Regions from separate parts of the Arthrobacter sp. SRS-W-1-2016 genome, predicted to be linked through region 1. Evidence: predicted binding sites of a transcription regulator. Region 1 holds the regulator's gene; the other holds the start of a gene.

The links. Region 1 encodes LexA, which represses DNA repair genes until DNA is damaged. Its sites were predicted from a motif close to TCGAACANNTGTTCGA; they were not measured.
Region 2: ruvA (Holliday junction branch migration protein RuvA) is a predicted target of LexA. The motif match lies at 2,156-2,171, and genes of this name have one in related genera.

What each region holds. Positions count from the first base shown of each region.
Region 1 is NZ_MTPV01000014.1:43,419-47,690, forward strand. Features, by position in the region: gene BMF89_RS03345 (histidinol-phosphate transaminase) at 1-585, opposite strand, end outside; gene BMF89_RS03350 (LysM peptidoglycan-binding domain-containing protein) at 677-1,036, opposite strand; gene lexA (transcriptional repressor LexA) at 1,395-2,144, shown strand; gene BMF89_RS03360 (ATP-dependent DNA helicase) at 2,189-4,252, opposite strand; gene hflX (GTPase HflX) at 4,245-4,272, opposite strand, start outside.
Region 2 is NZ_MTPV01000078.1:5,849-10,120, forward strand. Features, by position in the region: gene pdxT (pyridoxal 5'-phosphate synthase glutaminase subunit PdxT) at 47-748, shown strand; gene BMF89_RS20910 (YebC/PmpR family DNA-binding transcriptional regulator) at 752-1,507, shown strand; gene ruvC (crossover junction endodeoxyribonuclease RuvC) at 1,552-2,130, shown strand; gene ruvA (Holliday junction branch migration protein RuvA) at 2,234-2,878, shown strand; gene ruvB (Holliday junction branch migration DNA helicase RuvB) at 2,871-3,947, shown strand; gene yajC (preprotein translocase subunit YajC) at 4,138-4,272, shown strand, end outside.

The sequences.
Region 1 (4,272 bases):
CACGACTGTCTGGCTTGCTTCGCCTGCCTCGTACACGGCTTCGACAACATCCAGGCCAAGTCCCGTGCCGGTGGGGTTGTTCGGCGAGCAAAGGAACACGACGTTCGGTTTGAGTTCGCGCACCTGCGCGGCGGCCGAGGCTGCATCGAGTCCGTAGTCATCGCCGCGAACACCCGCAATGTAGGCGGTGTCGGTGCCGCTGGCCAGCAGGGGGTACATGGAGTACGTGGGAGGGAACCCGAGCGCGGACCGTCCGGGGCCACCGAAAACCTGGAGGATCTGCTGTAGCACTTCATTGGAACCGTTGGCCGCCCAGATATTCTCGGCAGCGAGGTCGTGGCCAAGGTATTCCGCCAAGGCCTCGCGCAGTTCAGTGAACTCACGGTCCGGATAGCGGTTCAGTCCGGTCGCGGCTGCCGCCACCGCTTCGGTGATGGCCGCCTGGACATCGGCCGGAACGCCATGCGTATTCTCGTTGACGTTGAGCAAAATCGGGACATCAAGCTGCGGCGCGCCATACGGGCTCAGGCCGCGGAGGTTGGTCCGTAGGGGAAGTCGGTCAAGTCGCTCAAGCTGCTCACTCACCATGACAGTTTAAGGTGCCACGGCGGATGCCCTGAAACTGTGACGGCCCTGCGCCCGTTCAGGCGGGCTGCCACCCGGGACGAAAGTGCCCTCAGGTGGCAGGAATGAACAGTTGCTGGCCCGGTACGATGCGTCCGTCCTGCAGGTTGTTCAGCTGGATAATCTCGGCTACGACATCGCGAGGATCCCGGGAAGGCGCCGCCTTCCCTGCAATCCCCCACAAAGATTCGCCCATTTGAACCGTGACACTCGTGCTGGACGTGGGCTGTAGCTCGGCGGCGGAGTCAGCAGCCTTGGCCGGTGAATTCAGGAATCCCGCCAGGCTGAGCAGCGCTGCAACCACGAGCATTGCCGGGAGGCCGAAGAAGACCATACGGCCCCGGCGTGTCAGGCGAAGCCTGCCCGGTGCCGCACTGCGGCCTGGGGTGTGGGTGATGGTGATTGCGGACATGAGCTGAGCCCTTCTGAACAATGCCGCATTCCGGAATCTCTGGGTGCGGCTGCCAATTCTTGCCTTCAGTCAGTGCGTTGCAAGCCGATTGTTCGTCCATGTCTTCGAACGAACACCCGGATCTCGCAGCACTTTTATAGAACACATATTCGAACCTTGCTAAGACATTTTTAGCACTTATCAACGAACGATGTCGAGACTCGCTAGAACAAATGTTTGATAAACGCCTGTGCCTGCCCTACGTTTGAGTGAAGGAACGAGCACTGAATCAGTGCAACAGGAGGGTCTGACATTTCAGGCCGACAGTCCCGGCAAGCGCCTCAGCGGCGGACGGGCGGAACGGAAGGCGTTGGCAAACATGGCAGCGAAAGCCACTGGCAGCGGGTCGGCCTCATCGCGGAGCCAGCAGCCACAGAAGGCCCCCAAGAGCCTGACCGTCCGCCAGAAGAAAATCCTGGAGACCATCCAGCGTTCAGTGAACGATCATGGCTATCCGCCGTCGATGCGCGAAATCGGGGACACGGTTGGCTTGGCCAGCCTGTCCAGTGTCACGCACCAGTTGTCACAACTTGAGAAGCTCGGCTATCTCCGTCGCGATCCCAAGCGTCCGCGGGCGATGGAAGTCCTCATGCCATTGACCTTGGACGGAGGCTCGGTCATTCCCGGCGTCGAGGCTCCGGCGAAACTCCGGAGCGCGGGCGGCCTGGCCGTCACGGAGCTCGCGAGTGCCAGCGACACGGCCATGGTTCCCCTCGTGGGGCGCATTGCTGCCGGTGGACCCATCCTGGCCGACCAGACCGTTGAAGATGTCCTCCCGCTGCCCCGCCAGCTGGTTGGCCATGGCGAGCTCTTCATGCTGAAGGTCGCCGGTGATTCCATGATCGACGCCGCTATCTGCGATGGCGACTGGGTGGTGGTACGGCGGCAGAACGACGCACTCAACGGCGACATCGTGGCCGCGCTCCTGGACGACGAAGCCACCGTCAAGACCTTCCGTCAGCGCGACGGCCACACATGGCTGCTCCCCCAGAACACGCAGTACGAGCCTATCCTGGGTGACCATGCCACCATCATGGGCAAGGTCGTCTCGGTCCTGCGCTCACTCTAGGACGCGCCCACTCTAGGACGCGCCCGAGCCCGGACGCGCCCGCTTTAAGCGTTGGCCGACTCGGCGTAAAGCCGCTCGAGCGCACCGCGCACCACTGAACGGTCCGTCGTGGGCCAGAAGGGCGGCAAAGCTGCCCGGAGGAAGTTGCCGTAGCGTTCCGTCGAAAGCCGTGAATCCAGTACTGCCACCACGCCTTTGTCCCCCGTTGAGCGGATGAGGCGGCCTGCTCCCTGGGCCAGCCGGATGGCCGCGTGCGTCGCGGACACTGCCATGAAACCGTTGCCCCCGGCCTGCGCGACCGCGCGTGATCGTGCCGTCATCAGGGGATCGTCCGGACGAGGGAACGGGATCCGGTCGATGACGACGAGCCGGCAGGAACCGCCAGGAACGTCGACGCCCTGCCAGAGGGACATGGTGCCGAACAGGCACGTGTCCTCTTCCTCGGCAAACTGCCTGACCAACGCGGCCATGGTCGATTCGCCTTGGCACAGGATGTCCACGTCCAGGCGCGACCGCATCGCGTCCGCGGCGTCCTCCGCTGCACGGCGGGACGAAAAGAGGCACAACGCTCCGCCGTGGGAGGCTTTGATGAGTTCTTCAAGTTCGTCGAGCGCCTCGGGCGAGGTGCCGCGCCCGGGCTTGGGCAGGTGCTTGGCGACGTACAGCATGCCTTGCTTCGGATAGTCAAACGGCGAGCCGACATCCACGCCGGTCCAGCTCGGGGCGCCTTGGCCAGTCAGGCCAAGCCCGCCGGCGGTGGCCTCGAAGGCAGAGCCAATGGCCAAGGTGGCGGAGGTCAGGACCACGGTATGGCCTGCGAAGAGACCTTCCCGGAGGCGTCCGGCAACGCTGAGCGGCGCGATGTTGATGAGCGCCGGCGAATCCTCGTCAGGCGCCGTGTAGCCCTGCTGCGGATCGAAGGTGCTGTTCCGGGACAACCACACGACTTCCCGGTTTTCCCGGGCGGAGAGCAGCCGTTCGCACAACTCAAGGATCAGCATGAGCCGTGAGCGCGCGAGCTGGCGTCCGCCGTCGACCGCGTTGGACGAATCCCCCTTCGAATCGGAAAGCGCCGCACGGCACGCTTCCCGGAGCTGGTCCACGCAATCCAGCTGTTCATCATTGAGCCCGTTGGGCAGGAGGCCGGACGGCGCACCGATGATCGCGAGTTCCAGGCGGTCGGCTGCGGCGTTCAGCGCGTCCACGGTGATGGCTGTATGTTTGCGGGCGCTCGAGGCCGCGGCATGGATCATCGCCACCGACAGCTGTCCGGACACGGCACCGGTCACCCGGTCCTGGAGCTCGTGGGCCTCGTCGACCACTACGACGTCGTACTCGGGCAGCACGGCCAAGCCTTCGAAGGCGCTGACGGCGAGCATCGCATGGTTGGTGACCACGACGTCGGACTCCGCGGCACGGTGGCGGGACAGCTCACTGAAGCACTCCTCCGCCATCGGACACTTCTGCGCGCCGAGGCATTCCATCGACGTGACCGATACTTGGCGCCAGGCCCGGTCTGTCACACCCGGCATGAGTTCGTCGCGGTCCCCTGTGGTGGTCTTCCCGGCCCACTCGCGCAGCCGCAGGACTTCCTTGCCGAGCTGCGAGGCCGGCCCGCCGATGGCTGCGGCGAGATGCGGGACGCTGGTGTCCTCGCCGAGGGAGAACAACTGCCCCTCGGCGGGCTCCTCGCTCGGGAAACCGCCCTCCAGCTTGTGCCGGCACACATAGTTGGCCCGGCCCTTAACCAGGGCGATGCTGACCGGACGTTCCAGCTCCGGATTGATGGTTTCCAGGAGGCGGGGCAGGTCCCGGCCCACGATCTGCGTCTGCAGGGCAAGGGTAGCCGTGGACACCAGCGTGGGCTTGTTGCTTTCCATCGCGTGCGCAATGAGCGGAATCAGGTACGCGAGGGACTTGCCCGTGCCCGTGCCCGCCTGGACCAGGAGATGTTCGCCGGTCTCGATCGCCCGCGCCACCTGCCTGGCCATCTGGTGCTGGCCCGTGCGGTTTTGCCCGCCCATGCCGGCCACGGCTTTGTCCAGGAGTTCGAGGGCGATCCGCTCCCCCACGGTTTCGCCGCGCTCCCCCGCCTCTGGATCAACCATTGCTGACGAACGACTCCAAC
Region 2 (4,272 bases), on a different contig from region 1:
CACCACCGGGGCAAGGCCTGCAGCGGCGGCGCATTATGATGGTCGAATGACCAATCCCCCTTCCGAGGCGTCATCAAGCGTGGGCACGGGCCTGCGCATCGGCGTCCTCGCACTACAAGGCGATTTTCGTGAGCACATCCACGCCGTCGAAGCGGCCGGCGCCACCGGCGTCGGCATCCGGCGTCCGGCGGAACTCGACGACATTGACGGCCTCATCATTCCCGGCGGCGAGTCCACCACCATCGACAAGCTGGCGCGGATCTTCGAACTCGCGGATCCGATCCGTAAGCAGATCGCGTCCGGGCTGCCGGTCTATGGGTCCTGCGCCGGAATGATCCTCCTGGCAGACGACATCGCCGATCCCGCCACGGACCTCGCCGGGAATCCGCAGCAGACTTTCGGCGGGTTGGACATCACGGTCCGCCGCAACGCGTTCGGCCGGCAGCGTGAGTCTTTCGAAACCGACCTTGACTTCAAGGGCCTCGAGTTCAGCGCCGGCGAGTCCGGAGTCGACCCCGTCCATGCCGTCTTCATCCGGGGGCCATGGGTGGAGCGCGTCGGTCCGGGCGTCGAAATCCTTGCCCAGGTGGAACCGGGAAAAGCCAGCCACACGGACACTTTGCACGGGTTGGCTAGAATTGTTGCAGTGCGCTCAGGTCGGTTGCTGGCCACCTCCTTCCACCCGGAAGTGACTGGGGAGAAGCGCGTGCATGAATTGTTTATTCGAATGATCAGAGGGGAAGTTTAAAGCATGTCAGGCCACTCCAAATGGGCGACGACCAAGCACAAGAAGGCCATCCTCGATAGCCGCCGGGCCAAGTCGTTCGCCAAACTGATCAAGAACATCGAAGTAGCGGCCCGCATGGGCGGACCGGACCTTGCCGGCAACCCGAGCCTGGAACTAGCCGTAACCAAAGCCAAGAAGACGTCGGTCCCCGCTGACAACATCGACCGCGCCATCAAGCGCGGAGCCGGGCTCACCGGCGAAGTGGTCGACTACACGGAAATCATGTACGAAGCCCGCGGCCCGCAGGGTTCAGCCCTCCTGATCGAGTGCCTCACGGACAACAAGAACCGTGCCGCCTCCGAGGTCCGGCTGGCCATCTCCCGCAACGGCGGCACCATCGCCGACCCCGGCTCCGTGAGCTACCTCTTCACCCGCAAGGGCGTCGTCAACCTGCCCAAGAACGGTCTCAGCGAAGACGACATCCTGATGGCCGTGCTCGACGCAGGCGCCGAGGAAGTCAAGGACAGCGGCGACAACTGGGAAATCCACTCGGAACCCACCGATCTGCAGGCCATCCGCGAAGCCCTCAAGGAAGCCGGCATCGAATACGAGACGGACGAAGCTGAATTCGTCCCGTCCATGCAGGTACCGCTTGACCTCGACGGTGCCAAGAAGTTCATGAAGCTCGTCGACGCCCTCGAGGATCTCGACGACGTGCAGAACGTCTACACCAACGCGGACATGAGCGAGGAAGTCCAGGCTGCGCTCGAAGCCGAGTAATGCTTTTTGCGACATAGCCTGACAACCAACAGGGAGGCCCGGACTTGACTCTTCGCGTACTAGGAGTCGATCCGGGCCTCACCCGTTGCGGCATCGGAGTGGTCGACGTCGAACGGAACAGGCGCGCCACCATGGTGGCCGTCTGCGTCGTGGGAACCTCCCCGGAACAATCATTGGACCAGCGCCTGCTGGTCATCGCCAAGGCCATCGACGAATGGCTGGACCTGTACAAGCCAGACGTTCTTGCGGTCGAACGGGTCTTCTCCCAGTTGAACGTCAGCACTGTCATGGGCGTGGCCCAGGCGTCCGGGGTGGTCATCGCGGCGGCAGCGCGGCGCGGCATCCCGGTGGCGCTCCACACGCCGTCGGAAGTCAAAGCCGCCGTCACGGGAAGCGGCACCTCCAACAAGGAGGCGGTGACCAAGCTCATCACCAAGATCCTGCGCCTGGACGCCCCGCCCCGTCCGGCCGACGCCGCGGACGCGCTGGCCCTCGCCGTCACGCACGCGTGGCGGGCCGGGAGCGGCGCCGCCGTTGCCACCACCGGACCGGGGAGCAGCGCGCTCACGCCGGCCCAGCGGGCATGGGCGGAAGCCGAAGCGAAAGCGCGCCGCGCCCGGTAATTGTCGGCGGCCCTTGCTAGGGTATTCGTAGATATGTTCGGATAGCCCCCGCGTGTTGGATGCAAGCGCAGCATGCACGGGGCAGTACTTCAGGAGCCGGGTCTTGATCAGTTTTCTCCGCGGAACCGTGGCACACGTCAGTCTCTCCACGGCCGTCATCGATCTCAACGGTGCCGGAATGAGCGTCTACGCCACGCCCCAAACCCTCAGCCACCTGCATGTCGGCGAGGAAGCGAAGCTGTTCACTTCGTTGATCGTCCGGGAGGACTCCCTGACGCTCTTTGGTTTCTCGAACGACGACGAACGGGAAGTTTTCGATGTCCTGCTCAGTGTGAGCGGTGTGGGACCGCGGCTGGCCCTCGCAGTCCTCGCCGTCCATGAGCCCGAGGCGATCCGCGTCGCCGCCCATTCCGGTGACGCCAAGTCATTCACCAAGGTGCCAGGCATCGGGCCGAAGGTGGCCGGCCGGATCGTCCTCGAGCTTGCGGGCAAGCTCGTACCCCACGGCACCGCTCCGGGGGCTGCCCCCGCCGTCGCTGCCCAGTCCGTGTGGAAGCCGCAGGTGGTAGCTGCCATGACGAGCCTCGGCTGGTCGGAAAAGGACGCCGCCGGGAGCATCGACAAGGCCATGGCCGATTCCCCGGAACTCGCCGACGCCGGCAACGTCGCCCAGATCCTGCGAGCAACCCTTCGCTGGCTTGGGCAGGACGGCGCCCGAGCCGGAAACCGGGTAGGCAGCCGTGGCTGAGCAATCCCTCGTTACCGGGGGAGAGGAACCCGAAGAGCGCATCATCGAGGCAGCGCTGCGCCCGAAGAACCTCCACGACTTCGTAGGCCAGCACCGCGTCCGCAAGCAACTCTCGCTCGTGCTGGAAGCCTCGAGGATGCGCGGCCGCAGCGCGGACCACGTCCTGCTGTCGGGCCCTCCGGGGCTCGGGAAGACCACGCTCTCCATGATCATCGCCGCCGAGATGAACGCTCCCTTGCGTATCAGCAGCGGGCCGGCCATCCAGCATGCCGGAGACCTCGCGGCCATCCTCTCTTCGCTTTCGGAGGGTGAAGTCCTCTTCCTCGATGAAATCCACCGGATGTCCCGGCCCGCAGAGGAAATGCTCTACATGGCCATGGAGGACTTCCGGGTGGACATCGTGGTGGGCAAGGGCGCCGGCGCCACTGCCATTCCGCTTGAGTTGCCGCCCTTCACCCTCGTCGGGGCCACCACGAGGGCCGGATTGCTGCCTGGACCGCTGCGTGACCGCTTTGGTTTCACAGGGCATCTGGAGTTCTATTCCGTGGCGGAGCTCGAACTGGTGCTGCGCCGCTCGGCCGGACTGCTGGATCTCAAGGTCAATTCCGCCGGCTTCAGCGAGATCGCGGGCCGTTCCCGCGGAACTCCGCGCATCGCCAACCGGCTGCTGCGCCGCGTCCGGGACTGGGCTTTGGTTCACGGCATCGAACAGATCGATGCGCGTGCAGCATCCGCGGCGTTGGACATGTACGAGGTGGACCAGCGTGGATTGGACCGCTTGGACCGTGCCGTGCTGGAAGCCCTGATCCTCAAGTTCAACGGTGGTCCCGTGGGGCTCTCCACCCTTGCAATCGCCGTCGGGGAAGAGCCGGAGACTGTGGAAACGGTCGCTGAGCCGTACCTGGTGCGCGAAGGCCTATTGGGCCGGACGCCGCGCGGCCGGATCGCCATGGCGTCAGCATGGACGCACCTTGGATATGCGGTGCCGGCAGGAGTGTTCGGGCAGGATCCCCTCGCGCTGTTCGAGGACAGCGAAAACGGCGCTGAAAGCATCGACACCGGCCGATAGCACGATCCATTCAGCTTAACCCTCTAGACTGGTATGACACTCGGCACGTTCGAGTCCTTGGTTCTGTGCCCGCCCGTCGGAGCATTGTGCGGCCACGCGGGCGAAAGCTCCACGGCCGCCGGATCCACCGGGCAGACATGGCCGTGAAACCAAAAACGTAAGTAAAGAACGGAACTTCCCTGTGGATCCAATGACAATCCTGCTGTTTGCCATGCTCGGCGTCTTCATCTTCATGATGTTCCGCCGCAACAAGAAGACGCAGCAACAGCAGGCCAAGCTGCAATCCCAGTTCGCCCCCGGCGTTGAGGTCATGACCAGTTTCGGC